DNA from 4 places in the Shigella dysenteriae genome. Region 3 is predicted to be linked to each of the others. Evidence: predicted binding sites of a transcription regulator. Region 3 holds the regulator's gene; each other region holds the start of a gene.
What was found. Region 3 encodes CRP, which controls carbon source genes, mostly activating them, when cyclic AMP is high. Its sites were predicted from a motif close to ATGTGANNNNNNTCACAT; they were not measured.
Positions count from the first base shown of each region.

Region 1: the regulator CRP is predicted to act here: its motif matches at 4,100-4,117, upstream of HUZ68_RS18040 (acetyl-CoA C-acetyltransferase).
Region 2: the regulator CRP is predicted to act here: its motif matches at 2,674-2,691, upstream of ldtB (L,D-transpeptidase).
Region 4: the regulator CRP is predicted to act here: its motif matches at 3,316-3,333, upstream of rbsD (D-ribose pyranase).

Region 1 covers NZ_CP055055.1:3,775,062-3,782,746, forward strand. The annotation lists gene araE (arabinose-proton symporter AraE) at 1-618, opposite strand, end outside; gene kduD (2-dehydro-3-deoxy-D-gluconate 5-dehydrogenase KduD) at 933-1,694, opposite strand; gene kduI (5-dehydro-4-deoxy-D-glucuronate isomerase) at 1,724-2,560, opposite strand; gene HUZ68_RS18040 (acetyl-CoA C-acetyltransferase) at 2,847-4,028, opposite strand; gene HUZ68_RS18045 (amino acid permease) at 4,283-5,512, shown strand; gene HUZ68_RS18050 (helix-turn-helix transcriptional regulator) at 5,972-6,604, shown strand; gene HUZ68_RS18055 (winged helix-turn-helix domain-containing protein) at 6,938-7,685, shown strand, end outside.
Region 2 covers NZ_CP055055.1:1,631,474-1,639,158, forward strand. The annotation lists gene mntR (manganese-binding transcriptional regulator MntR) at 16-483, shown strand; gene HUZ68_RS07825 (anion transporter) at 480-1,598, shown strand; gene ldtB (L,D-transpeptidase) at 1,657-2,577, opposite strand; gene HUZ68_RS07835 (ABC-F family ATPase) at 2,796-4,388, shown strand; gene HUZ68_RS07840 (DUF1479 domain-containing protein) at 4,629-5,894, opposite strand; gene ybiV (sugar-phosphatase YbiV) at 6,046-6,861, opposite strand; gene HUZ68_RS07850 (glycyl radical protein) at 7,007-7,685, opposite strand, start outside.
Region 3 covers NZ_CP055055.1:4,365,881-4,373,565, forward strand. The annotation lists gene HUZ68_RS20950 (ABC transporter ATP-binding protein) at 1-1,348, shown strand, start outside; gene HUZ68_RS20955 (hydrolase) at 1,348-2,370, shown strand; gene HUZ68_RS20960 (YheU family protein) at 2,364-2,582, shown strand; gene HUZ68_RS20965 (phosphoribulokinase) at 2,636-3,505, shown strand; gene HUZ68_RS20970 (OsmC family protein) at 3,560-3,964, opposite strand; gene crp (cAMP-activated global transcriptional regulator CRP) at 4,266-4,898, shown strand; gene HUZ68_RS20980 (YccS/YhfK family putative transporter) at 4,949-7,039, shown strand; gene argD (bifunctional acetylornithine/succinyldiaminopimelate transaminase) at 7,106-7,685, opposite strand, start outside.
Region 4 covers NZ_CP055055.1:4,885,145-4,892,829, reverse strand. The annotation lists gene rbsB (ribose ABC transporter substrate-binding protein RbsB) at 1-306, opposite strand, end outside; gene rbsC (ribose ABC transporter permease) at 331-1,296, opposite strand; gene rbsA (ribose ABC transporter ATP-binding protein RbsA) at 1,301-2,806, opposite strand; gene rbsD (D-ribose pyranase) at 2,814-3,233, opposite strand; gene kup (low affinity potassium transporter Kup) at 3,400-5,268, opposite strand; gene ravA (ATPase RavA) at 5,491-6,987, shown strand; gene viaA (ATPase RavA stimulator ViaA) at 6,981-7,685, shown strand, end outside.

The DNA.
Region 1 (7,685 bases), 590 kb from region 3:
CGCCAGCCAGCGCGGGCTATTTGGCAGGAAGACCACCAGAATAATCAGCAGGACTGCTGGTAAAGCAAGAACCCCCAACATTGCGCGCCAGTTACCGCTATAACTGAACGCTGTATCGGATAAAAACGCCAGCACGATGCCGAGTGTGACCATCAACTGGTACATACTGATCATCTTACCGCGAACGTTTTCACTTGCCATTTCAGAAAGATACAGAGGAGCGGTGTAAGACGCGATCCCGACAGCAATGCCCAGCACCACACGAGCGGCGATTAACATCTCTACGCTGGTCGCAAAAGCGGACCCTATCGAGCCGAGCACAAACAGGATGGCCCCCGCCATCAGGCTGTATTTACGCCCCAGGCGGAACGACAGCCAACCATTAAACAGCGCACCAATTGCTGCGCCGAGCATCATGCTACTAACCACCCATTCCTGCAAACGACTGGTCAGCACAAAGTGATCGGTAATGAACGGCAACGCTCCGGCGATTACGCCGATATCAAGACCAAATAACAATCCTGCGACCGCAGCAGCTACCGAAACAAACATATTCATACGCCGCGTATCACGCAAAGAACGTGGCGTTAAAGCAGATTCCGTATTGATAGTAACCATTTTTTCCTGCCAGCAGAGAGTAAGACATAGTGAAAAAATACGTGAACAATTCACACAGGTGTCAGGTCGGAAACAGCATAAATATGGATTAAATTGCTGCGACATGTCGTTATGTGATGGATATTCCAATTTTCAATTTAAGTTGAATTATTGAGATTATTATTAACCACCTAATTTTAAAGCAGATAAAATTCATAAAGTTCATTAATTGATAATTGATATGGATTATTTCATAACCATGATATGGATTATGATGATCTACAGGTATAAAAAACCCTGCCATGCGGCAGGGTCATAAAAGTAAGAAGAATGAATTAACGCGCCAGCCAACCGCCATCCACGGCAATGGTATAACCATTCACATAATCTGAAGCGCTGGAGGCAAGGAACACTACCGGCCCCATCAGGTCACTCGGCAGTCCCCAACGGCCAGCTGGAATGCGGTCGAGAATTTCCGCGCTACGTTGTTCATCTGCCCGTAGTTGTTGAGTATTATTGGTCGCCATGTAACCCGGAGCTATCGCATTAACATTAATGTTGTGTTTAGCCCATTCGTTTGCCATCAATCGCGTCACGCCCATCACACCGCTTTTTGATGCGGTATAAGAAGGCACACGGATCCCGCCCTGGAAGGAGAGCATTGACGCGATATTGATAATCTTGCCGCCATTGCCTTGCGCGATAAAGTGTTTCGCCGCTGCCTGAGACATGAAGAATACGCTCTTGATATTCAGGTTCATGACATCGTCCCAGTCTTTTTCGCTGAACTCGAGAGCATCTTCGCGGCGAATCAATCCGGCGTTATTCACCAGGATATCAATATGACCAAACTCCGCTACCGCGCGATCCAGCAGTGATGGAATGCCATCGATCTTTCGCAGATCGGCGGTCAGGCTTAAAAAACGACGCCCCAGCGCCGTGACCTGCTTGATGGTTTCAGTCGGTTCAACGATGTTAATGCCAACAATGTCACAGCCCGCTTGCGCCAGCCCCAACGCCATCCCCTGGCCCAGTCCAGTATCACAACCAGTGACGACCGCAACTTTACCTTCGAGAGAAAATGCACTTAAAATCATAACAATACCTTATTCGTTTATGCCCACAACTAGCGCAAATCTTTAACGGCCACATGGTCCATATCATCAAAGACCTGGTTTTCACCGACCATGCCCCAGATAAAGGTATAAGCTTTGGTTCCGACGCCGGAATGGATCGACCAGCTCGGGGAGATCACCGCCTGCTCGTTATGCATCACAATGTGACGCGTTTCTTGCGGCTGCCCCATCATGTGGAAAACGCAGGCGTCATCATCCATATTGAAATAGAAATAAACTTCCATCCGGCGCTCGTGAGTGTGACACGGCATGGTGTTCCACAAGTTACCTGGAGCCAGCTCCGTCAGCCCCATACTCAATTGGCAGGTTTCCAGCACATCCGGGACAAAATATTTGTTAATTGTGCGACGGTTACTGGTGAGGTTATCGCCTAACGTGACTGGAGATACTTCGTCCGGTGTGACTTTTTTGGTGGGATACGTCGTATGCGCGGGTGCGCAATTGTAATAAAACTTTGCCGGAGTGGCGGTATCAATACTGGCAAAGACAACTTCTTTTGCACCTTTACCAACATACAGGGCGTCGCGGTGACCGATTTCATAGCATTGACCATCGACAGTAATCGTACCGGCACCGCCAATATTGATAACACCTAACTCGCGACGTTCAAGGAAATAGCTTACGCCGAGTTGTTTACCAACTTCCCCGCCAACGGAAACCGTTTTAGTTACCGGCATAATGCCGCCAACAATAATTCGGTCAATGTGGCTGTAAACCATGGTGTACTCATCGGCGACAAATACCTTTTCAACCAAAAATTCATTGCGCAGCCCCTGGGTATCCAGCGTTTTTGCGTGCGCACTGTGGATGCTCTGTCTTACGTCCACATCAACCTCCGATAATCAGTGAAGCGTGAAAATAGAAAACGATAGTGAAACACTGTTTCGTTTTCTCTATAAAGGGATGATATGCCCATGGGATAGGGTTTTCAATTAAAAATAAAACAATGTTTCATTTTTAAGTTAAGGATTAAAAAAAGTGCAGTGTCGATCACGAATATGTCATGAGAATGGAAAAATGAGGGAGCCCAGAAAATGTATGTCGACTTGCCAGCCATCATTATTCAACAGATTAATGACGGCAGATATTTATCGGTAAGGAGGAAATGCAGAGCTACTCGTCACGTTCAATGGTCAATGCCACGCCCTGGCCCCCGCCGATACAAAGCGTTGCCAGCCCTTTGCGGGCATTACGTTTCACCATTTCATGAACCAGAGAAACCAGGATTCGGCAACCGGAAGCGCCTATCGGGTGACCGAGTGCGATCGCGCCACCATTGACATTGACCCGACGCTCATCCCATTCAAGCATCTTGCCAACCGAAAGCGCCTGTGCAGCAAACGCTTCATTAGCCTCGATAAGATCGACATCAGCCAACTGCCAGCCCACACGCTCCAGGCAACGGCGGGTCGCATACACCGGCGCAATTCCCATCAATGCTGGATCTACACCAACGCTGGCAAATGCGCGGATGTGGGCCAGCACGGGTAAATTCAACGCTCGTGCTTTGGCTTCGCTCATCATCATTACCGCAGCTGCGCCATCGTTTATGGATGATGCATTACCCGCTGTCACAGAACCGAGACTATCAAATGAAGGATTTAAACGGGCTAAGCCTTCTGCACTGGCGTCAGTGCGTGGCTGTTCATCGGTATCAATAACCAACGTCTGACCATTACTTTGGGTCATTACCGGGACGATCTCATCTTTAAATCGCCCGGCGTCAATCGCCGCTCGCGCTTTTTGTTGCGAGCTAAGTGCGTAAGCATCCTGCAACTGACGGCTGATGCCATATTCGCGAGCCAGATTTTCGGCGGTGACACCAATATGATAATCATTGAAGGCATCCCACAACCCATCGTGCACCAGACTGTCAACCAACTGGCTATTGCCAAGCTGTGCACCGGTGCGGCTATCAGTCAGAACATGTGGTGCGCGGCTCATGTTTTCCTGGCCACCGGCGATGACAATATCAGCCTCGCCACACTGTATCGCCTGAGTAGCCAGATGCAGTGCCTTAAGCCCGGAACCGCAAACGTCATTAATCGTGATTGCAGAAACGCTATTAGGAAGACCACCTTTAATAGCCGATTGCCTTGCCGGATTCTGCCCTGCCCCTGCAGTCAACACCTGGCCAAGAATCACTTCATCCACCGCATATGCAGGCACGCCGGTACGTTCTATTAACGCTTTCACGACCAGGCTACCAAGTTCCACGGCGGAATGACCCGCTAACGCACCACGAAAGCAGCCGATAGGTGTCCGTAACGCCCCGACAATCACAACGTCTTTCATCACAACCTCGCACAAATTAACAGTGCAATAGTAAATGATTGTTAATTACAGTTATCTTAATTGTTTAAAAAAAGTGATTTTTATCACAAAGGAAATATGCCTGAGTAGCAGTCAGAGACATAACTGGCACGTAAGGTTTGCAACCACTAACCCACCAATAGAGAGGTAGATAGGGCGTTAATCTCCCATACTTAACCTGGTTTATGGTAAATTGCCCTCCATTTTGTTTAATTTGTAGATGATACGTTCAGATAATGTCTAATATTTGGTCAAAAGAAGAAACTCTGTGGAGTTTCGCGCTCTACGGCACAGCCGTTGGTGCAGGCACGCTCTTCCTTCCTATTCAGTTAGGTTCGGCAGGGGCAGTGGTCCTGTTTATTACTGCTCTGGTCGCCTGGCCTTTAACATATTGGCCACATAAAGCCTTATGCCAGTTCATCCTCTCATCGAAAACATCAGCAGGTGAAGGGATAACGGGCGCAGTAACACACTACTATGGCAAGAAGATTGGTAATCTGATTACCACGCTGTACTTCATCGCCTTTTTTGTCGTCGTGTTGATATACGCAGTGGCAATTACCAACTCACTTACAGAACAGCTGGCAAAGCATATGGTGATTGATCTTCGCATCCGTATGTTGGTGAGTCTGGGTGTTGTATTAATCCTGAATCTCATTTTTCTGATGGGACGTCATGCCACTATTCGGGTAATGGGATTTTTGGTATTCCCATTGATTGCCTATTTCTTATTTCTTTCCATTTACCTTGTCGGTAGTTGGCAACCTGATCTATTAACAACCCAGGTAGAGTTCAATCAGAATACCCTTCACCAGATATGGATATCGATTCCCGTGATGGTTTTCGCCTTTAGCCATACGCCCATTATTTCTACGTTTGCCATAGACAGACGTGAAAAATATGGCGAACACGCTATGGATAAATGCAAAAAAATTATGAAAGTCGCTTATCTCATCATCTGCATAAGTGTACTGTTCTTTGTCTTTAGCTGCCTGCTTTCTATTCCACCTTCGTATATTGAAGCGGCTAAAGAAGAAGGGGTTACCATTTTATCGGCGCTTTCTATGCTGCCGAATGCCCCAGCATGGTTGTCAATTTCCGGGATTATTGTCGCAGTAGTTGCCATGTCGAAATCATTCCTGGGTACGTACTTTGGCGTTATTGAAGGTGCCACAGAGGTCGTCAAAACAACACTACAGCAGGTTGGTATAAAGAAAAGTCGTGCATTTAACCGCGCACTATCAATTATGTTGGTATCGCTGATTACCTTCATTGTTTGTTGCATTAACCCGAACGCGATTTCGATGATTTATGCGATCAGCGGCCCGCTCATTGCCATGATACTTTTCATCATGCCTACGCTATCAACATATCTCATCCCGGCGCTTAAACCCTGGCGTTCCATCGGAAATCTGATTACGCTGATCGTGGGTATCCTGTGCGTATCGGTAATGTTCTTTAGCTAATATCCATTGTGAATGGTTCAAAATTGCTACAATTTTGAACCATTCCATTTTTCATAATGTTCATTTGTTATTATTCCGCCCTATCACTTCTCTCGTCATATCCTAGAATTATCAGTTAGTTAAACACACAAAGAGATCTGAACATCTTAAATAAGACTATTTAAGATGCATAACTTAGATTCGCAAGATATCTTCTGGTCATTCAAAAACAATTTGCGATATAGATATTCTCATACTATGAGATAGTTATCTGGACCACTCTCAACCATACAAGATTAAATCAGTGAAACATAATCATATTTAATAACGAGAAATGCATTTTTAAATGTCTTAATCAGAATTATAGCAAATACAGATTAATCACAATTTTTCCCAGCAAAATTACAAAATCATGGTGTATTGACATCATCAATAACCGATGAAATTATGCAATTATATACGGATAGGGAGGTTCTTAACATGGGGCTTTGTAGTCGTTATAAAAGTCTTACATGCAATAGTTGCTCAATGCATTGCCAAATAATGCCAGAAGAGTCACCGCGTTTGCAGTATTGCGCAAACTCGTGTTTTTGTATGTGGCCCGAAGAAAGTTCATATTTTAATCGTGGTGTGGTAGAAGGTATCTTAACAAAAAACCACAATGCGAGATTAAGCGGATATATTTTTGTCGATTTTTCAGTAAGTTTTTTACGTCTATTCCTTGAAAAAGACTGGATTGACTATCTTGCAAGTACTGACATGGGGATTGTTTTAGTCAGCGACCGCAATATGCAATCGTTAGCTAATTACTGGCGAAAACACAACTCTGCAATATCTGCTGTCATATATAATGATGATGGTCTTGATGTTGCCAATGAAAAGATCAGACAACTATTTATTGGTCGTTATTTATCATTTACCAGAGGTAACACATTAACTCAGATGGAATTCACCATAATGGGGTATATGGTTTCTGGTTATAATCCATATCAGATTGCTGAAGTTCTGGATATGGATATCCGTAGCATCTACGCGTACAAGCAACGAATCGAAAAGAGAATGGGTGGTAAAATAAACGAATTATTTATTCGTTCACATTCGGTCCAACATTGATACTCAAAAATCTGCCAGAATCATACTCTGTTTATACGGGCATTTATTGAAATGCCCGTATTTTATAAATAGGCCGTCCCCTCAAGAGTAAACATCATAGTATTTAAAACCATCACACGAAAAATTCAGAAGCATTACGTAATATAAATTTACAAACAATAGTGGCATAAATGTTAACCATGTTAATTTACATAAAGTTTTACGTTGCAACATTAAAGCCTCATTTCAATCATCATGATAAATATAAAATTAATATATATTTATGCCGTAAATACCAATATACTTAGCAAACTATGTGATTTCCATTTCGATTGATTTAGTGTTTATTGACGTATGTACTGGATTATTAACGATAATATCGAGTTCTGGCCTGAGCACCGAAAATTAATATCGGTACATAACGCCGATCTTAACGTCGTTCTGACAACGCCAGCCAGTCGTTGTTTATCACTTCTACTTGAAGCTTTTCCTGATGTGGTTGCACAACAAGATTTTTTCACCAGAGTCTGGGAAGAAGAAGGTATGCGTGTGCCTACTAACACGTTATATCAGAACATATCCATTATCAGACGCGGATTTCGCGCTGTTGGTGATACTACCCACTCGCTTATTGCAACCGTGCCGAGAAGAGGATTCAAGATCCATAATGACATTAACATACAAAATCATGTAATAAACTCGTCAACAGACGCACATACACACAATGCCCCACCTGACATAGAAGTTAATGCGGGATACAAAGAGAGCATTGGTGGCGCAAAGAATTTCAATAACAAAATCCTCAAACATATAAAAAGTTATCTAATTATGTTGAGCGCATTTGTCATAGGCGCATATTCTGCATATTGGCTATGGAATAATAATCAACCGAAGCCATTTTTCAAGGATTACAAGACTGTTGCGGAAATTAATGGCTGCCATTTTAATGTAACAGAAGATACAATTGATGGGTTGAAAGAGTTCGATAAATATAAAACACGGATACTGGATTCGGGGATTAACTGTAAAAAATATCCGTGGTTATACTTCCCTCTTGCAAAATCCTCACCGGGGATGATTGTTATGGCATGCAATAAAAACT
Region 2 (7,685 bases), 2.3 Mb from region 3:
TAATGAGGAAGCACAATGAGTCGTCGCGCAGGTACGCCAACAGCAAAAAAAGTGACGCAGTTAGTGAACGTGGAAGAGCACGTTGAAGGGTTCCGCCAGGTCAGAGAGGCGCATCGGCGCGAGCTTATTGATGATTACGTTGAGCTGATTTCTGACTTGATCAGGGAAGTGGGGGAAGCTCGCCAGGTAGACATGGCTGCTCGTTTGGGAGTTTCGCAACCGACGGTGGCTAAAATGCTTAAGCGACTGGCAACTATGGGGCTGATTGAAATGATCCCCTGGCGTGGCGTGTTTTTAACGGCAGAAGGAGAGAAGCTGGCGCAGGAAAGCCGCGAGCGACATCAGATAGTCGAAAATTTCTTGTTGGTGTTGGGCGTCAGTCCGGAAATCGCCCGTCGCGACGCGGAAGGCATGGAGCACCATGTTAGTGAAGAGACGCTGGATGCCTTTCGTTTGTTTACCCAGAAACACGGTGCCAAATGAGCCTGCCTTTTTTACGCACGCTGCAAGGCGATCGTTTTTTTCAGTTATTAATTCTTGTTGGTATCGGATTAAGTTTTTTCGTTCCCTTTGCACCGAAATCTTGGCCTGCTGCTATCGACTGGCACACCATCATCACCTTAAGCGGCCTGATGCTGCTGACCAAAGGTGTGGAGTTAAGCGGTTATTTTGATGTGCTGGGGCGTAAAATGGTGCGCCGCTTTGCTACGGAGCGTCGGCTGGCGATGTTTATGGTGCTGGCGGCGGCGCTGCTTTCTACCTTTCTGACCAACGATGTCGCGCTGTTTATTGTTGTTCCGCTGACTATCACGCTAAAAAGGCTGTGTGAGATCCCGGTTAATCGGCTGATTATTTTTGAGGCGCTGGCAGTCAACGCTGGTTCGCTACTGACGCCAATTGGCAACCCGCAAAATATTCTTATCTGGGGACGTTCTGGTCTTTCGTTTGCCGGATTTATTGCCCAAATGGCACCGCTGGCTGGCGCAATGATGCTGACACTCCTGCTGTTGTGCTGGTGTTGTTTCCCTGGAAAGGCACTCCAATACCATACGGGGGTGCAAACACCGGAGTGGAAACCGCGGCTGGTGTGGAGTTGTCTGGGGCTGTATATCGTCTTTCTGACGGCGCTGGAGTTCAAACAAGAGCTGTGGGGACTGGTGATTGTGGCGGCGGGCTTTGCGCTGCTGGCGCGTCGCGTGGTGTTGAGTGTGGACTGGACGTTGCTGCTGGTGTTTATGGCGATGTTTATCGACGTCCATTTACTGATCCAGCTTCCAGCGTTGCAAGGCGTGTTGGGTAACGTGAGTCATTTATCTGAACCCGGGTTATGGTTAACGGCAATCGGTTTATCGCAGGTGATCAGTAACGTGCCGAGTACCATATTGTTGCTGAACTATGTGCCGCCGTCTTTATTACTGGCATGGGCGGTAAACGTAGGTGGCTTTGGGTTATTACCCGGATCGCTGGCAAATTTGATTGCGCTACGTATGGCGAACGATCGCCGCATCTGGTGGCGTTTCCATCTCTATTCAATACCGATGCTGTTGTGGGCGGCGCTGGTGGGATATGTTTTGTTGGTTATGATCCCGGCCTGGTAAGGTCTGGCAAATAAAAAAAGGCGGATTATGAGTCCGCCTTTGTTTTACGTTTTGACGATTAATTCAGACGAACCGGCATCCCGGAACGATTTTTGATCGCTTCATCAAGAACAACCTGGTCAACATCTGGCTGACCGGTCACTGTCTGCACGCTCTTCGTCAGGGTAATTGGCACAATTTCCTGACCTTCAAACTGGGCTTCGGTGGTAGACAGCGGATTATGGACTTCAATATAACGGCTGCCGTCTGGCTCGGTGGTCGCTTTTACCGGCTCATCAATAAACTGTACGCGGGTACCGACCGGTACTTTCTCGAACAGGAATTTGATGTCTTCGTTACGCAGACGCACACAACCATGACTTACACGCAGACCGATACCGAAGTTGGCGTTGGTGCCATGGATAGCATACAGGCGACCGATGTAGAGTGCATACAGCCCCATCGGGTTATCCGGACCTGCCGGAACGACAGCCGGAAGCGGTTCGCCCGCAGCGCGGTACTCTGCGTGCATTTTGGCGGTCGGCGTCCAGGTCGGGCCTGCTTTCTTACGCTCAACTTTGGTGGTCCAGTTGATAGGCGTATCTTTGCCTAACTGACCAATGCCGATCGGCAGCACGATAACGGTGTTGGTCCCTTTCGGATAGTAATACAGACGCATCTCTGCACTGTTAATGACGATGCCTTCATGAACAGTATCCGGCAGGATCAGCTGCTGCGGAATGTTCAGTACAGTACCGCCTTTCGGCAGGAAGGTATCCACACCCGGGTTCGCTTCCATCATATTGGAAAGCCCCATCTGGTACTCCGCGGCAAAATACTCCAGCGGCTGAGTGTTACCTTCAGGAATGGTGATCACCTGATTCTGACCAACCAGGCGACTCCCGTCGGTTGGCAGAGGATAAGTTACCGCAGAGGCGGTACTGCAAAAGCCGACAACAGCGAAGGCCGCTGCGAATAATGTTTTCAATTTCATATTCATGTTAAGCGAGATTTTGTGCCTGGCAGGCCATTGGGTTGAGAATATTAGAGTATTGGAAGCGCATTATAAGTTCATTCCAGCTCACAGTGAAATCAGATGTGTACGAAATCACATTTTTTGCCTTTGGCTTGAGTGTAGACCTTAAGCGAGGAGCAGGATCTTCTTTCAGACTTATGGCATAATGCGCGGTTTGTCATATCTCTTTTCAGGATACGCCTGTGTTAGTTTCCAGTAACGTCACCATGCAGTTCGGCAGTAAGCCGTTGTTTGAAAACATTTCCGTCAAATTTGGCGGCGGCAACCGTTACGGCCTGATTGGCGCGAACGGTAGTGGTAAATCCACCTTTATGAAGATCCTCGGCGGCGACTTAGAGCCGACGTTGGGTAACGTTTCCCTCGATCCCAACGAGCGCATTGGTAAGCTGCGTCAGGATCAGTTTGCCTTTGAAGAGTTCACTGTGCTGGATACGGTGATCATGGGGCATAAAGAGTTGTGGGAAGTGAAGCAGGAGCGCGACCGCATCTATGCTTTGCCGGAAATGAGTGAAGAAGACGGCTATAAAGTGGCCGATCTGGAAGTTAAATACGGCGAAATGGACGGTTACTCTGCGGAAGCTCGTGCCGGTGAATTGTTGCTTGGCGTGGGAATTCCAGTGGAACAGCACTACGGCCCGATGAGTGAAGTTGCTCCTGGCTGGAAGCTGCGTGTGTTGCTGGCGCAGGCGCTGTTTGCTGATCCGGACATTCTCCTGCTCGACGAACCGACCAACAACCTCGACATCGACACCATTCGCTGGCTGGAACAGGTGCTGAACGAGCGTGACAGCACCATGATCATCATCTCGCACGACCGTCACTTCCTTAACATGGTCTGTACCCACATGGCGGATCTGGATTACGGCGAGCTGCGCGTTTATCCGGGCAACTACGATGAGTACATGACGGCGGCGACCCAGGCGCGTGAACGTCTGCTGGCTGATAACGCCAAGAAGAAAGCGCAGATTGCTGAGCTGCAATCTTTCGTTAGCCGCTTTAGCGCCAACGCCTCGAAATCTCGCCAGGCAACTTCGCGCGCGCGCCAGATTGATAAAATCAAACTGGAAGAGGTTAAAGCCTCCAGCCGTCAGAACCCGTTCATCCGTTTTGAACAGGATAAGAAGCTGTTCCGTAACGCGCTGGAAGTGGAAGGTCTGACCAAAGGGTTTGATAACGGTCCGCTGTTTAAAAATCTCAACCTGCTGCTGGAAGTCGGTGAAAAACTGGCGGTACTGGGTACCAACGGCGTCGGTAAATCAACGCTGTTGAAAACGCTGGTGGGCGATCTGCAACCGGACAGCGGCACCGTAAAATGGTCTGAAAACGCGCGCATTGGTTACTATGCTCAGGACCACGAATATGAGTTTGAAAATGATCTGACCGTGTTCGAATGGATGAGCCAGTGGAAGCAGGAAGGCGATGACGAGCAGGCGGTGCGCAGTATTCTCGGTCGTTTGCTGTTCAGCCAGGACGACATCAAAAAGCCTGCTAAAGTGCTTTCCGGTGGAGAAAAAGGGCGGATGCTTTTTGGTAAGTTAATGATGCAGAAGCCGAACATTCTGATCATGGACGAACCGACCAACCACCTGGATATGGAATCCATCGAGTCACTGAACATGGCGCTGGAACTGTATCAGGGCACGCTGATCTTTGTTTCACACGACCGTGAGTTCGTAAGCTCCCTGGCGACCCGCATTCTGGAAATCACCCCGGAACGCGTGATCGACTTTAGCGGTAATTACGAAGATTACCTGCGTAGTAAAGGGATCGAGTAAGTTATTATCCGTCACCCCGATACTGTCGGGGTGACGGCGGCTGATGACAAACGCAAGATTGCCTGATGCGCTATGCTTATCAGGCCTACGCAGTACCTGTAATGTATTGAATCTGCAGGACTTTGTAGGCCAGATAAGGCGTTAACGCCGCATCAGGCATTAAGAAAGCGCACTTGTCAGCAATCTGAGTAACGTCGAATTGATTTTCTTAATCCCACATCAATTCACTTCCATTAACTCTCAAACATCCATGCCCAACGCTCGCTTACCGTGAATGTTGAGGTCGGCAAGCGTAAAGCGTCCTTCCCAGTTTGTTTCATAGTCCTCGCGCGGGAAATCGCCCGGCGATGCGCCTTTTTCCAGTGCGGCCTTCACCTTGTGCGCGTAGGCAAGATTTTTCTCGCACATCGGTGCCGCAGGAATGTACATCACGTTGCCCCAGCCCTGTTGATTTTCAACGGGGGCAACGGAATGGATGACGTCGCAGTGCCACCAGACGGAGTCTCCGGCTTCGAGTTGTGGAATGCTGGTTAATGCCTCAATCAACAGTGGATGCCATTGCTCTGATACCGGCAATACTCTTCCGGGCGCTACGCCGCACAGTTCATCCTCCGGCACATCATCAAGCAGCGGACGTAACAGTACGTACGCCATGGCTTCAGGAATGGGCACGACGTGCAGCAGCCCCTGACCAGGCAGCATATCAGAGAGCGCTGTCCAGCCCTGGAATGTCCGAAACACGGAACATTTGGTGGTGTTGTCCACCGTGTACTCTTCAACTTCCGTACGATGTGCCGCATGCCAGGGATCATATTGCGCCAGATTGCCATTAAAGACGTTGGAGAAAACGCGCTGATACGCTGGAAGCAGCCAGCGTTCCAGTGCCCCGGAGTCGGTATGCGCTCCAAGACCTTTGGAGGTCGTTCCGGGCGGACGGCGGCGGATACGGTCAGGGTAGATGACGCTCACATCCGGGTTAAACCATTGCTTTCCATCACTTTCAAATGTCCACAGACGATTGAGAAACGACTGCGCATTCGCCATTTCTTCACTCTGGCGAGCCTGCATTTGCGCCTGCGACCAGTAGATGGGGTAAATCTCGGGACGTGAAGCGCTGAGCGTCCCGAAGAAATTATCGCCGGGGCCTTTGTAGACCTCGTCAAAGCGGTTGCGGTCCAGATAGTCCAGCATCGACTGATCCCAGCCTAGCGCTTGTTCGCGGGGGAAATGGCCTTTTATCACCGCACAACCGCGACGTTTAATCTGTTCGCGCTGCTCTGCAGTAACATGACCTGCTTTGATATCGGCATAAGACAGCACCGGCCAGACGGCATCGCCCTGTGCTTTGAGTGCGTTGATTTCAGCCACTCGCGTGGCAATGTCATCGCTTAGCTGATTAAAGATCTGCTGGACGTCGCCAAGCTGCGCCCGCAGCGCGTGCTTCATCTGACGGATAGCTGCTTTGTGATCGGCAGGCAATGTGTCGCTGGTAAAAGTAGAAGCCATAACCACCTCGCATTAACTTTCATTCGAAACTATGCTGATTTGCATGTGACAATATAAGTTATAAATAAGTTAATGCAAGTTTAATGATTTGATGTGATGTACAGGATGTAAAAAGAAGGGAAAACCGGAGCGCATGGCTCCGGTAGAGAGGTCAGCTGTTAAAAGGGGATGTGTTATCCAGTACAGCCTGAATCACATTCAGCGCGCCTTCATGATTATTATCATCGGTAGCGTAACGGGCGATTTGTTTAATGTTTTCCGCAGCATTGCCCATCGCAAAGGAATAACGCGCCATTTTCAGCATCTCCGCATCGTTACCGCTGTCGCCAATCGCTACCACATTTTGCGGTGACAGATCCCAGCGTTTCAGTAACCGCGAAATACCGTTTGCTTTATGTAGACCGGGAATAATCAGGTCGATAAAGCCAAAACCACTGGTGACGGGTTTCATAATGCCATCCAGCGCTATGTGCAGTTTGTCGATCACTAACGGGATTTGTTCATCCGGCAGGTTGAGCGAAAACTTGAACAGTACGTCGTCAATCTCCTGATAATCTTTTACAGGTTTCAGGCGATGGTAGTGTTTTGCCATCAGTGCGACGAATGCTTCGGGGGCATTTTCGCTGACATATGCACTTTGCAGACCGCAGGCGACAAAATTGAGTTGCTTATCTTTTAGCAACTCGCCAATAACAATCCGCGATTCATGTCGGGTCAGTTCGCCGTGGAACAGTTGCTTGCCATGTTCGTAAACCAGTGCGCCGTTTTCCGCGACAAAAGAGATCTCATCCTTTAGCTCAGGAAAGAACGAAATAAGCTGGTAATACTGATTACCGCTGGCGACAACGAACTTAATGCCGCGCTTTTTCAGTTCCTGATATTGCGCCATAAAACGTGGTTGGTTGTACGTTTTGGCGTCGTTAAGAAAAGTACCGTCCATGTCTGTGACGATAACTTTTACGCTCATAGGTGTGCTCCTGGCTCGAAAATGAAACCGTAACAGTGTAATAACAATGTGACGCAGAGCACAAATTATATTTCGAATGAAAGTGAGAGTGAAATTGATGGTGTGAATGATTTAGCCCGGCGACGTCTCCGCCGGGCTGAGGGGATTACAGCATATGTTCGGTACGGGCGATGATATCGTCCTGAGCGTCTGGAGAGAGCGCGGTGAAGAAGGCGGAATAACCCGCGACACGCACTACCAGATCGCGATACTGATCGGGATGTTTTTTCGCATCCAGCAGCGTTTCGCGGGAAACGATGTTGTACTGAATATGCCAGCCTTTATGCACCTCGAAGAAGGTGCGCAGCAGGATCATCAGTTTCTGCTTGTCAGATTCGTTCTCCAGTGTGGCTGGATTCAGTTTCTGGTTGAGCAACACGCCGCCGAGAATCGCTGCCGTAGGCAGTTTACCCACCGAGCCAATGACCGCAGTAGGGCCAAGATGATCAGTACCGGAAGCCGGGCTTGCGCCTTCTGCCAGCGGGGTGTGGGCTTTACGCCCGTCCGGTGTTGCCATAGTCTGCGCGCCAAACGGTACGTTAGCGGAGATAGACGACGTACCCGCGTAATAGTTGCCGCCAACCGGACCACGACCGTAGCGCGGGTTATGGTACTGTTTCAGTTCGTCGATATAGGTCTGATAAGCGCGAGCCAGCAGCGTATCGACAGTATCATCGTCGTTGCCGTACTTCGGCGCACCGTTAATCAGCCGCTGACGCAGTTGCTCATGAGTCAGGCCGTCGAAGTCATCCGCCAGTGCGGCAGCCAGCTGTTGCTGACCAATC
Region 3 (7,685 bases):
AAAATGGCTGAAGAGCTATCAGGGCACGCTGATCCTGATCTCTCACGACCGCGACTTCCTCGATCCGATCGTCGATAAAATTATTCATATCGAACAACAAAGCATGTTCGAGTACACCGGCAACTACAGTTCGTTTGAAGTACAGCGCGCCACCCGTCTGGCGCAGCAACAAGCGATGTACGAAAGCCAGCAGGAACGCGTAGCGCATCTGCAAAGTTATATCGACCGTTTCCGTGCCAAAGCCACCAAAGCGAAGCAGGCCCAGAGCCGCATTAAGATGCTCGAGCGTATGGAGCTGATTGCCCCCGCGCACGTCGACAACCCGTTCCGCTTTAGCTTCCGCGCGCCGGAAAGCCTGCCAAATCCGTTACTGAAGATGGAAAAGGTCAGCGCAGGCTATGGCGATCGCATTATTCTCGACTCGATTAAACTGAATCTGGTCCCCGGTTCGCGCATTGGTCTGTTAGGCCGCAACGGCGCGGGTAAATCGACATTAATCAAACTGTTAGCCGGTGAACTTGCGCCAGTCAGTGGTGAAATAGGCCTGGCAAAAGGGATCAAGCTCGGCTACTTCGCCCAGCATCAACTTGAATACCTGCGCGCCGACGAATCGCCTATTCAACATCTGGCACGTTTAGCGCCGCAGGAACTGGAGCAAAAACTGCGTGACTACCTCGGCGGCTTTGGTTTCCAGGGCGATAAAGTAACCGAAGAAACGCGCCGCTTCTCCGGTGGGGAAAAAGCCCGCCTGGTGCTGGCATTAATTGTCTGGCAGCGGCCGAATCTGCTGCTGCTCGACGAACCGACTAACCACCTTGACCTCGACATGCGTCAGGCACTCACCGAAGCATTAATCGAGTTTGAAGGCGCGCTGGTTGTCGTTTCGCACGACCGTCATTTGCTGCGTTCCACCACTGACGACCTCTACCTGGTTCACGATCGTAAAGTCGAGCCGTTCGACGGCGATCTGGAAGATTATCAACAGTGGTTGAGCGACGTACAAAAGCAGGAAAACCAGACCGACGACGCGCCAAAAGAGAACGCGAACAGCGCCCAGGCACGTAAAGATCAGAAGCGTCGGGAAGCGGAGTTGCGTGCGCAAACCCAGCCACTGCGTAAAGAGATTGCCCGTCTGGAAAAAGAGATGGAGAAGCTGAACGCGCAACTGGCGCAGGCAGAAGAGAAACTCGGCGACAGCGAACTGTATGACCAGAGCCGTAAAGCGGAGTTGACCGCCTGCCTGCAACAGCAAGCCAGCGCCAAATCCGGCCTGGAAGAGTGCGAAATGGCATGGCTGGAAGCCCAGGAGCAGCTTGAGCAGATGTTGCTGGAAGGCCAAAGCAACTGATGGCGCAGATAACGACGACCGATGCCAATGAATTCAGCAGCAGTGCTGAATTCACCCCTATGCGCGGCTTTAGCAATTGTCATCTGCAAACCATGCTGCCGCGTCTGTTTCGTCGCAAGGTGAAATTCACCCCGTACTGGCAGCGGCTGGAGTTGCCCGACGGCGATTTTGTCGATCTCGCGTGGAGTGAAGCCCCTGCACAGGCACGGCATAAACCGCGTTTAGTGGTATTTCACGGGCTGGAAGGCAGTCTCAATAGCCCTTACGCCCACGGTCTGGTTGAGGCGGCGCAAAAGCGCGGCTGGCTGGGCGTGGTGATGCATTTTCGCGGATGCAGCGGTGAACCAAACCGTATGCACCGCATTTACCATTCGGGCGAAACCGAAGACGCCAGTTGGTTTTTACGCTGGCTGCAACGCGAATTTGGTCATGCGCCAACGGCTGCCGTCGGCTATTCGCTCGGCGGTAATATGCTGGCCTGTTTGCTGGCAAAGGAAGGCAATGATCTCCCGGTTGATGCGGCGGTGATTGTCTCTGCGCCGTTTATGCTGGAAGCCTGTAGCTATCATATGGAAAAGGGCTTTTCCCGCGTTTATCAGCGTTACTTGCTGAACCTGTTAAAAGCCAATGCCGCACGCAAGCTGGCTGCCTACCCCGGAACGCTGCCGATAAATCTCGCGCAATTAAAATCGGTACGTCGCATCCGTGAATTTGACGATCTCATCACCGCCAGGATTCACGGCTACGCTGACGCTATCGACTATTATCGTCAGTGTAGCGCCATGCCGATGCTGAACCGGATCGCCAAACCGACGCTGATTATTCACGCTAAAGACGATCCGTTTATGGATCATCAGGTGATCCCGAAACCGGAAAGTCTCCCCCCGCAGGTGGAGTATCAACTGACTGAACATGGCGGTCATGTTGGCTTTATTGGCGGTACATTACTTCATCCGCAAATGTGGCTGGAGTCACGCATTCCTGACTGGTTAACAACGTATCTGGAGGCGAAATCATGTTGATTCCGTGGCAAGACCTCTCCCCCGAAACGCTGGAAAATTTAATTGAAAGCTTTGTGTTACGTGAAGGCACCGATTATGGTGAACATGAGCGTACACTTGAACAGAAAGTCGCCGACGTCAAACGCCAGCTACAGTGCGGAGAAGCGGTGCTGGTATGGTCAGAGCTGCACGAAACGGTCAATATCATGCCGCGCAGTCAGTTTCGCGAATAACCTGCAACCGTCGGCGGACGAGATAATAATGATAGCTAAGTCATGGAGTTACTATGTCTGCCAAACATCCGGTCATTGCGGTAACAGGATCCAGCGGCGCGGGGACCACCACCACCAGCCTCGCGTTTCGTAAAATATTCGCCCAGTTAAATCTGCATGCAGCCGAGGTGGAAGGCGACAGTTTTCACCGTTACACCCGCCCGGAAATGGACATGGCGATCCGCAAAGCGCGCGACGCCGGGCGGCATATCAGCTACTTCGGCCCCGAAGCGAACGACTTCGGCCTGCTGGAACAAACCTTCATTGAATACGGTCAGAGCGGCAAAGGGAAATCTCGCAAATATCTGCATACCTACGATGAAGCCGTACCCTGGAATCAGGTACCGGGAACATTCACCCCCTGGCAACCTTTACCAGAACCCACTGATGTACTGTTTTATGAAGGTTTACACGGCGGCGTAGTCACGCCACAGCATAACGTTGCGCAGCATGTGGACTTACTGGTCGGCGTGGTGCCTATCGTTAACCTTGAGTGGATTCAAAAACTGATCCGCGACACCAGCGAGCGCGGGCACTCACGAGAAGCAGTGATGGACTCAGTAGTGCGTTCAATGGAAGACTATATCAACTACATCACACCGCAGTTTTCCCGCACCCATCTTAACTTCCAGCGCGTTCCCACCGTCGACACTTCAAACCCGTTCGCGGCAAAAGGTATCCCGTCGCTGGATGAAAGCTTTGTGGTGATCCATTTTCGTAATCTGGAAGGGATCGATTTCCCCTGGCTGCTGGCGATGTTGCAAGGCTCATTCATTTCCCACATCAATACGTTAGTGGTGCCCGGCGGCAAAATGGGTCTGGCAATGGAATTAATTATGCTGCCGCTGGTGCAACGATTGATGGAAGGAAAGAAAATCGAGTAACTCTGCTATTACGCCGGATAAAATACTATCCGGCTTCACAACGGGATAGTTAAATCACGCGGCAACCACTTCATACGAGTGAGTAATATTCACCGCTTTTTCCAGCATCAACGCCACTGAACAATATTTCTCGGCAGAGAGATCAACCGCACGCGCAACCGCTGCGTCTTTCAGGTCGCGACCGGTGACGATAAAATGTAGATTAATGTGCGTAAACAGGCGTGGTGCCTCTTCGCGGCGTTCAGAGGTCAATTTTACTTCACAATCGACCACATCCTGACGCCCTTTTTGCAGGATCGAAACCACATCGATGGCACTGCAACCACCCGCCGCCATCAACACCATTTCCATCGGACTTGGTGCTTTATCGCCTGAGTTGCCGTCCATTAAAATCTGATGACCAGAGGCGGATTCGCCCAGAAAAGTTAACCCTTCGACCCACTTCACTCGCGCTTGCATTTTTGCTACTCCACTGCGTCAATTTTCCTGACAGAGTACGCGTACTAACCAAATCGCGCAACGGAAGGCGACCTGGGTCATGCTGAAGCGAGACACCAGGAGACACAAAGCGAAAGCTATGCTAAAACAGTCAGGATGCTACAGTAATACATTGATGTACTGCATGTATGCAAAGGACGTCACATTACCGTGCAGTACAGTTGATAGCCCCTTCCCAGGTAGCGGGAAGCATATTTCGGCAATCCAGAGACAGCGGCGTTATCTGGCTCTGGAGAAAGCTTATAACAGAGGATAACCGCGCATGGTGCTTGGCAAACCGCAAACAGACCCGACTCTCGAATGGTTCTTGTCTCATTGCCACATTCATAAGTACCCATCCAAGAGCACGCTTATTCACCAGGGTGAAAAAGCGGAAACGCTGTACTACATCGTTAAAGGCTCTGTGGCAGTGCTGATCAAAGACGAAGAGGGTAAAGAAATGATCCTCTCCTATCTGAATCAGGGTGATTTTATTGGCGAACTGGGCCTGTTTGAAGAGGGCCAGGAACGTAGCGCATGGGTACGTGCGAAAACCGCCTGTGAAGTGGCTGAAATTTCGTACAAAAAATTTCGCCAATTGATTCAGGTAAACCCGGACATTCTGATGCGTCTGTCTGCACAGATGGCGCGTCGTCTGCAAGTCACTTCAGAGAAAGTAGGCAACCTGGCGTTCCTCGACGTGACGGGCCGCATTGCACAGACTCTGCTGAATCTGGCAAAACAACCAGACGCTATGACTCACCCGGACGGTATGCAAATCAAAATTACCCGTCAGGAAATCGGTCAGATTGTCGGCTGTTCTCGTGAAACCGTGGGACGCATTCTGAAGATGCTTGAAGATCAGAACCTGATCTCCGCACACGGTAAAACCATCGTCGTATACGGCACTCGTTAATCCCGTCGGAGTGGCGCGTTACCTGGTAGCGCGCCATTTTGTTTCCCCCGATGTGGCGCAGACTGATTTATCACCCCGATATCAACTATGCACTTCGACAAACGCTGGTGCTATGTTTGCCCGTGGCCGTTGGGTTAATGCTTGGCGAATTACGATTCGGTCTGCTCTTCTCTCTCGTTCCTGCCTGTTGCAATATTGCGGGCCTTGATACGCCTCATAAACGTTTTTTCAAACGCTTAATCATTGGTGCGTCGCTGTTTGCCACCTGTAGCTTACTGACACAGCTGCTACTGGCAAAAGATGTTCCCCTGCCCTTTTTGCTGACCGGATTAACGCTGGTACTTGGCGTCACTGCTGAGTTGGGGCCATTGCACGCAAAATTGCTTCCCGCATCGCTGCTGGCAGCCATTTTTACCCTCAGTCTGGCGGGATACATGCCGGTCTGGGAACCGTTGCTCATCTATGCGTTGGGCACTCTCTGGTACGGATTGTTTAACTGGTTTTGGTTCTGGATCTGGCGCGAACAACCGCTGCGCGAGTCACTAAGTCTGCTGTACCGTGAACTGGCAGATTATTGTGAAGCCAAATACAGCCTGCTTACCCAGCACACCGACCCTGAAAAAGCGCTGCCGCCGCTGCTGGTGCGCCAGCAAAAAGCGGTCGATCTAATTACCCAGTGCTATCAGCAAATGCATATGCTTTCCGCGCAAAATAATACTGATTACAAGCGGATGCTGCGTATTTTCCAGGAGGCGCTGGATTTACAGGAACATATTTCGGTCAGTTTGCATCAGCCGGAAGAGGTGCAAAAGCTGGTCGAGCGTAGCCATGCGGAAGAAGTTATCCGCTGGAATGCGCAAACCGTCGCCGCTCGCCTGCGCGTGCTGGCTGATGACATTCTTTACCATCGCCTGCCAACGCGTTTTACGATGGAAAAGCAAATTGGCGCACTGGAAAAAATCGCCCGCCAGCATCCGGATAATCCGGTTGGGCAATTCTGCTACTGGCATTTCAGCCGCATCGCCCGCGTGCTGCGCACCCAAAAACCGCTCTATGCCCGTGACTTACTGGCCGATAAACAGCGGCGAATGCCGTTACTTCCGGCGCTGAAAAGTTATCTGTCACTAAAGTCTCCGGCGCTACGCAATGCCGGACGACTCAGTGTGATGTTAAGCGTTGCCAGCCTGATGGGCACCGCGCTGCATCTGCCGAAGTCGTACTGGATCCTGATGACGGTATTGCTGGTGACGCAAAATGGCTATGGTGCAACCCGTCTGAGGATTGTGAATCGCTCCGTGGGAACCGTGGTCGGGTTAATCATTGCGGGCGTGGCGCTGCACTTTAAAATTCCCGAAGGTTACACCCTGACCTTGATGCTGATTACCACCCTTGCCAGCTACCTGATATTGCGCAAAAACTACGGCTGGGCGACGGTCGGTTTTACTATTACCGCAGTGTATACCCTGCAACTGTTGTGGCTGAACGGTGAGCAGTACATCCTTCCGCGTCTTATCGATACCATTATTGGTTGTTTAATTGCTTTCGGTGGTACCGTCTGGCTGTGGCCGCAGTGGCAGAGCGGGTTATTGCGTAAAAACGCCCATGACGCTTTAGAAGCCTATCAGGAAGCGATTCGCTTGATTCTGAGCGAGGATCCGCAACCTACGCCACTGGCCTGGCAGCGAATGCGGGTAAATCAGGCACATAACACTCTGTATAACTCATTGAATCAGGCGATGCAGGAACCAGCGTTCAACAGCCATTATCTGGCAGATATGAAACTGTGGGTAACGCACAGCCAGTTTATTGTTGAGCATATTAATGCCATGACCACGCTGGCGCGGGAACACCGGGCATTGCCACCTGAACTGGCACAAGAGTATTTACAGTCTTGTGAAATCGCCATTCAGCGTTGTCAGCAGCGACTGGAGTATGACGAACCGGGTAGTTCTGGCGATGCCAATATCATGGATGCGCCGGAGATGCAGCCGCACGAAGGCGCGGCAGGTACGCTGGAGCAGCATTTACAGCGGGTTATTGGTCATCTGAACACCATGCACACCATTTCGTCGATGGCATGGCGTCAGCGACCGCATCACGGGATTTGGCTGAGTCGCAAGTTGCGGGATTCGAAGGCGTAATGCAGGCTAAACCATCGGATAAGGCATTCACGCCGCATCCGACATCTTTTGCCTGATGCTTCGTATTTACGCCCCAACCACCTTCGCCACCGCGTGGGCGAAACGTTGCATCCCTTCATCGATATCCGCATCTTCCACCACCAGCGACGGTGCAAAACGCATCACATCCGGTCCGGCATTCAGCACCATTACGCCAGCCCCTGCGCCCGCATACAGGAAATCACGCGCCCGACCTTTGAACTGTGGCTTAAGCTCCGCGCCAATCAACAGCCCCATACCGCGAATATCGCTAAACACATCGTACTGCTGATCGATCTTCTGCAGATGGTCAACAAAACGCTGGCGTTTCGCCTGAATGCCTTCCAGCACTTCAGGGGTATTGATGATATCAAACGCCGCGCCCGCTACTGCACAGGACAGAGGATTACCGCCGTAGGTGGAACCGTGAGAACCAGGATGAAATGCAGAAGCAATTTCTGCCGTGGTCAGCATGGCGCTAATCGGGAAGCCGCCGCCTAACGCTTTCGCAGAGGTCAGAATATCCGGCGTCACGCCGTAGTGCATGTAAGCAAACAAATCGCCGGTCCGCCCCATCCCGCACTGTACTTCATCAAACACCAATAATGCCTGATGTTGATCGCACAGC
Region 4 (7,685 bases), 520 kb from region 3:
CATCTTCACAGCATTACCCACTGCGTCGGAGTCGGTCGGGTTAATCAGCAGAATTTTTGTGCCGCGAACGGTTAAGTCCTGCACGTTCGCCAGCTCTTTCGCCGGGTTGTTCTGGGAGTCCAGCACCACCAGGTTATAGCCAAGTTTATCCGCCTCTTTCTGCGCGCCATCTTTCAGCGATACAAAGAACGGGTTGTTAAGCGTGGAGACCACCAGCGCGATGGTGTCTTTTGCCATCGCATTCGCACTGACGGTGGCGCTTAGCGCAACAGCGGAAACCAGGGTAGCCAGTTTTTTCATGTTCATATTCAAGATGTCCTGTAGTCGTTATTACTGCTTTTTGTTGTCTACCAGCACCGCCAGCAAAATCACCACCGCTTTGACGATCATCTGGTAATAGGAGGAAACACCTAACAAATTCAATCCATTATTAAGGAAGCCAAGAATTAATGCGCCGATCAACGTCCCAACAATGCGACCTTTTCCGCCCGCCAGACTCGTACCGCCCAGAACCACCGCAGCAATAGCATCCAGCTCATAGCCAGTCCCCGCCGTGGGTTGTGCGGAGGAGAGACGCGCCACTTCAATGATCCCGGCCAGCGATGCCAGCAGACCACAAAGAGAATAGACGATGATTTTGATTTTATTGACGTTGATACCAGAAAGACGCGTTGCCGCTTCGTTGCCGCCCAGCGCGTAGATGTAACGCCCCAGACGCGTGTGATGCAGCATGTACCAGGCCGCGAGGAAGACAAACCCCATGATCCAGACTGGCGTCGGTACGCCCAGCGGACGACCAATACCAAACCAGCCAAACAGATCGGCGTTCTCAGTAAAGCCGGTATTCACTGGGCTACCGTTGGTATAAACCATGGTCACGCCGCGCAGTAAAAGCATCATAACCAGCGTAGCGATAAACGCCTGGACGCGACCTTTCGCTACAATCACTCCGGTTACCGCACCAATTGCGGCACCTAACGCGAGAGCGGCAGCGACAGCCACCAGCGCATTGACTTCAATGCCGACGATAGATGCAGCAACTGCGCCGGTTAGCGCCAACAGAGAACCTACCGACAAGTCTATGCCCGACGTCAGGATCACCAGCGTCATCCCGACCGCCATAATGGCGTTCACCGAAGTTTGCTGGAGAATATTGAATAAGTTATTGATGGTGAAAAAGTTCGGACTTAACGTCGAGACAATCGCGATCAGCACCAGCAGAGCGATAAGCGATTTCTGCTCCATCAGCCACGCTTTCGTGAAATAACGGCGACCAGAGACAGTCTGGGTTGTCATTTTTTTACTCCTGATTCACGCGATTAAGCTTGCCCACAGCGGCAGCCATTAACACTTCCTGGGTGGCCTGCTCACGAGTAAATTCCCCGCTGAGATGCCCTTCATGCATGACGATGATGCGATCGCTCATGCCTAATACTTCTGGCATCTCCGATGACACCAGAATGATGCTCAAGCCATCGGCTTTGAACTGGTTAATCAGTTGATAGATCTCTTTTTTCGCGCCGACATCTACGCCACGGGTAGGTTCATCAAGGATCAACACTTTGGGGCGTGTCATCAGACCGCGGGCAATCGCCACTTTTTGCTGATTGCCACCGGAAAGCAGACCAATTGCCTGTTCCATCGACGGAGTTTTCACATTAAACAGACGAATGAAATCACTCACAGCCTGCTGTTCATCGGCATGCTTCAAACTGCCGCCAGCGCGGCTGAAGTAGCGCAGCGCTGTCAGCGACATGTTCTCTTTTACTGACATGCCCAACACTAAACCGTCACGTTTACGGTCTTCGGAGATATACACAATGCCGTTTGCCAGGCCATCCTGCGGTGAACGGGTAACGACTTCATGCCCATCCAGGGTGACGTAACCGCTGGTGCGCGGTAGTGCGCCGTAGAGCACTTTCATCAGTTCGGTACGACCTGCGCCCATCAAACCAGAGACGCCAAGAATTTCGCCTTTGCGTAAAGTAAAAGAGACATCGTTAACGCCAGGTCCGCAGAGATTATCGACTTTCAGGCGGATATCTCCCGGCGCTTTGTCCAGGTGCGGATATTGATCTTCCAGCTTGCGACCCACCATCATCTCAATCAGCGAATCTTCGGTCAGTGATGCCACTTCGCGCTCAGCAATAAATTGCCCATCACGAAAAACGGTAACGTCATCGCAAATCTCGAAGATTTCTTTCATGCGGTGGGAGATATAGACAATACCGCGGCCTTGCGATTTCAGCTCGCGGATGACGCGGAACAGGGATTCGGTTTCGGTATCGGTCAGCGCATCGGTCGGTTCATCCATAATGATGACTTTCGACTCAAAGCTCAGCACTTTGGCGATTTCAACCATTTGCTGGTCACCGATGGAAAGATCGCCCACCAGCTTGTCGCTTTTAAAGCGCAGGTTAAGTTTAGCCAGCAATTTATCCGCTTCGGCATACATGGTTTTCCAGTCAATTTTGCCAAAGCGATTAACAAACTCACGACCGAGGAAAATGTTTTCGGCAATGGTTAACTGCGGGATCAGGTTCAGTTCCTGATGGATAATCCCAATCCCGGCTTCCTGGGAAGATTTCGGCCCGGTAAATGTCGTTTCTTTCCCCAGCCATAAAAGCGTGCCGGCATCGCGAGTATAGATACCAGTAAGCACTTTCATCATGGTGGATTTACCCGCGCCGTTTTCGCCCACCAGCGCCATCACGCGGCCCGGATAGACATTTAACGCAGCGCCCGAGAGGGCTTTTACGCCCGGGAAGGCTTTATCGATGCCTTTAAGCTGAAGTAATGCTTCCATGACGGCCTCAGAACGTCACGCCAGCACAGAGAATGATATTCGCATACGGAGAACATTCTCCGCTGCGAATTACCGCCTGACTTTCTGCGGTTTGTTGTTTGAATTGTTCATGCGTGGTGTAACGAATTTCAATGGTATTTCCCTGGTGTTTTTGCAGCTGCTCAAGGTGAGTGAGCAACGTTTCGTGGAGTTGCGGATTATGGTGTTTGATCTCTTCCGCGATAATGGCAGCCTCGACCTGCATTTCATTTGTGACGACGCCCAGCACCTGCATAAAAGAAGGTACACCCTGGGTTAATGCCATATCGATACGCGTTGTACTTTTGGGGATGGGTAAACCAGCATCACACACCACCAGCGTATCGGTATGTCCCAGACGGGAGATCACCGATGAAATATCAGAATTAAGAACGGTGCCTTTTTTCATTTTTTTCTCCATCAGCGAAACGTTTCGCTGACCCGCAGTTTAATCCTGACTGAGTTGGGAAAACCATCGTGACGTTACGGAAATGTGATCAACCTCGAAACGTTTTACATGGTGATTAACCATGAAAACAAAAACGCCCCCTTATGAAGAAAGGAGGCGTCTGGCGTTAGATTTCGACCTGAGTACCCAGTTCGATAACCCTGTTTGGCGGGATTTCAAATTGATCTGGTGCACGCAGCGCATTACGTTGCAGCAGCAAGTACAGCTTGCCGCGCAGACGCAAATACCACGGGCGTTTGCCGAGGATCAACGACTCATGCGACATAAAGAAGGAGGTTTCCATCATCCGGCAACTTAATCCTTCCAGACCGCAGCGGTGGAAAACTTCTTCCACGTTTGGCGTTTCTCGCCAACCATAACTTGCCACCACGCGCCAGAAAGTGGGCGACAGTTGTTCAATCTGTACCCGACGGACGTTATGGACATATGGCGCGTCTTCGGTGCGCAGAGTTAACAGAATCACCCGCTCATGCAATACCTTGTTATGTTTAAGGTTATGCATCAGCGCAAAGGGAATGACGTTGATTGCACGCGACATATACACCGCGGTCCCGGGCACGCGAACAGGCGGTGATTTCTCCAGCGAAGCAATCATCGCTTCCAGAGAGTTACCATGTTCATGCATCCGCCGCAGCAAGCGGAAACGCTCGCTCTTCCAGGTGGTCATCACGATAAACATCACCGTACCGAGGCTCAATGGCAACCAGCCGCCGGAGAGCAGTTTATCGAGGTTAGCGGTGAACAATGGAATATCGACACAAAGGAAAGCAATCAAGATCAGCGCAACAAAATACTTATTCCAGTGCCAGTTCTGACGTGCCACGGTAGTCGAGAGAATAGACGTCAGCACCATGGTTCCGGTCACCGCAATCCCGTACGCCGCCGCCAGGTTGCTGGAGTGCTCAAAGCTGACAATCACAATCACGACCGCGACATAGAGCATCCAGTTCACAAACGGAATATAGATTTGCCCTGACTCCATTTCGGAGGTGTGAATAATGCGCATCGGCGACAAATATCCCAGACGTACCGCCTGACGCGTCAATGAAAAGACGCCAGAGATAACCGCCTGCGAGGCAATTACCGTCGCCAGTGCGGCGATGATCAGCAGTGGGATCAGCGCCCAGTCCGGTGCCAACAGGAAGAACGGGTTCTTAATCGCTTCCGGGTTCTTTAACAACAACGCTCCCTGACCGAAGTAATTAAGGGTCAAGGAAGGTAATACGACGGTGAACCACGCCAGGCGAATAGGGAACTTACCAAAGTGCCCCATATCAGCATACAGCGCCTCGACCCCCGTAATCGACAGCACCACTGCCCCTAATGCAATAAAAGAAACCGTTTTGTATTCAAGGAAGAAATGCACCGCCCACATCGGATTCAGCGCATGCAGCACTTCCGGGTTAGCAATAATGCTACGTAACCCCAGTCCTGCCAGAATCAAAAACCAGGTCAGCATGATCGGCGCAAACAGCTTACCGACCATAGCCGTGCCATGCTTTTGAATCATAAATAATAAAGTGAGAACGATAATTGAGAGGGGAACTATCCAGGTATCCAGCTGCGGGGCGACGATTTCCAGACCTTCAATGGCTGACATCACCGAAATAGCGGGTGTTATGACGACTTCACCATAGAAAAAGCTGCCGCCGATTAGCCCCATAATCACCAGCATTGATGTAGTTCGCGCCGACGTATTACGCCCGGCAAGCGACATCAACGTCAGGATCCCCCCCTCACCGGCGTTATCTGCCCGCATCACGAAGGTGAGATATTTAATGGAAACCACAAAGATTAGCAGCCAGAAGATCAGCGATAAAAAGCCAAACACGGCATCGCGTTCAACGCCAAAACCAAACTGGCCGGACAAACATTCACGAAGTGTATATAACGGGCTGGTACCAATATCGCCGTAGACAACTCCAATCGCCGCGAGGGTAATCGCGGGCAATGATTGCTTATTATCAGTGCTCATAGACTAGTCTTTCGTTGAAATATGAAATGTGTGCTTAGTCCCTTGGCCCACAAAAAAGCGCACAGTATGCACGATTAACGGCAAAATCGTACTCCTAAATGCGGCCACATTAACCTGGCTCAAAGAAAAATCCCCCCCCTTTGAGACTATTTTAGCCACCAGCAAGAAACGTCTATACTCGCAATTTACGCAGAACTTTTGACGAAAGGACGCCACTTCATTATGGCTCACCCTCATTTATTAGCGGAAAGAATTTCCCGCCTGAGCAGTTCGTTGGAAAAGGGGCTTTATGAACGTAGCCACGCCATCCGCTTGTGTTTATTAGCGGCATTAAGTGGTGAAAGTGTGTTCCTCCTTGGCCCGCCAGGTATTGCCAAAAGTTTGATCGCCCGGCGCTTAAAATTCGCCTTTCAGAATGCCCGCGCGTTTGAATATCTGATGACTCGCTTCTCCACGCCGGAAGAGGTTTTTGGTCCCCTTTCTATTCAGGCGCTAAAAGATGAAGGGCGCTATGAACGTTTAACCAGCGGTTACCTGCCGGAAGCAGAAATCGTCTTTCTGGATGAGATCTGGAAAGCGGGTCCGGCAATTCTTAATACCCTGCTCACCGCCATTAACGAGCGCCAGTTCCGCAACGGTGCACACGTAGAAAAAATCCCGATGCGTCTACTGGTGGCGGCCTCCAACGAGCTGCCGGAAGCAGACAGCAGTCTGGAAGCGTTATATGACCGCATGCTGATTCGTCTGTGGTTAGATAAAGTGCAGGATAAAGCGAATTTCCGCTCCATGCTGACCAGTCAACAGGATGAAAATGACAATCCGGTTCCAGCCTCCTTGCAGGTCACAGATGAAGAATATGAACGCTGGCAGAAAGAGATTGGTGAAATTACGCTGCCCGATCATGTATTTGAGCTGATTTTTATGCTGCGCCAGCAACTGGATAAATTACCGGATGCGCCTTATGTCTCGGATCGTCGCTGGAAAAAAGCGATTCGATTATTGCAGGCCAGCGCCTTTTTTAGCGGTCGCAGTGCTGTTGCCCCGGTTGATCTCATTTTGCTAAAAGATTGCCTGTGGTATGACGCGCAAAGCCTGAATTTGATACAACAACAAATTGATGTATTGATGACCGGTCACGCCTGGCAACAGCAAGGGATGTTGACTCGCCTTGGCGCGATTGTGCAACGTCACCTGCAACTCCAGCAGCAACAAAGCGATAAAACAGCCTTAACGGTAATTCGTCTGGGCGGCATTTTCAGCCGTCGTCAGCAGTATCAACTTCCTGTTAACGTTACTGCTTCCACTCTGACTCTGCTGCTGCAAAAACCGTTAAAATTGCATGATATGGAAGTGGTTCATATCTCCTTTGAGCGTAACGCGCTGGAACAGTGGCTGAGTAAAGGTGGTGAAATTCGCGGCAAACTGAACGGTATCGGCTTTGCCCAGAAATTGAATCTGGAAGTGGATAGCGCCCAACATCTTGTTGTACGCGATGTAAGTTTACAAGGCAGTACGCTGGCACTTCCTGGTTCATCGGCTGAAGGTCTGCCAGGTGAAATAAAACAACAACTGGAAGAGCTTGAAAGTGACTGGCGCAAGCAACACGCTTTATTCAGCGAACAGCAAAAATGTCTGTTTATCCCTGGCGACTGGTTAGGTCGCATTGAAGCCAGCCTACAGGATGTCGGCGCACAGATTCGCCAGGCACAACAATGCTAACGCTGGATACGCTTAATGTGATGCTGGCCGTCAGCGAAGAGGGATTGATCGAAGAGATGATCATCGCGCTGCTGGCCTCACCGCAGCTGGCGGTCTTCTTTGAAAAATTCCCACGCCTGAAGGCGGCAATCACTGATGATGTTCCCCGCTGGCGTGAGGCGCTGCGTAATCGGCTGAAAGATGCCCGAGTCCCGCCGGAACTCACCGAAGAGGTGATGTGCTATCAGCAAAGCCAGCTCCTCTCCACGCCGCAGTTTATTGTGCAGCTACCACAGATCCTGGACTTACTGCATCGTCTGAATTCCCCATGGGCAGAACAAGCCCGACAGTTGGTTGATGCTAACAGCACGATCACTTCAGCGTTACACACGCTTTTCCTCCAGCGTTGGCGTTTAAGTCTGATCGTGCAAGCAACGACGTTAAATCAACAGTTATTAGAAGAAGAACGCGAACAACTGTTGAGTGAAGTTCAGGAACGCATGACGCTTAGCGGACAACTTGAACCGATTCTCGCAGATAACAATACCGCAGCTGGTCGTCTGTGGGATATGAGCGCCGGTCAGCTTAAACGTGGCGACTATCAGTTGATTGTGAAATACGGTGAATTTCTTAACGAACAGCCGGAACTGAAACGCCTGGCAGAACAGCTGGGGCGTTCCCGGGAAGCCAAATCAATACCGCGCAACGATGCGCAGATG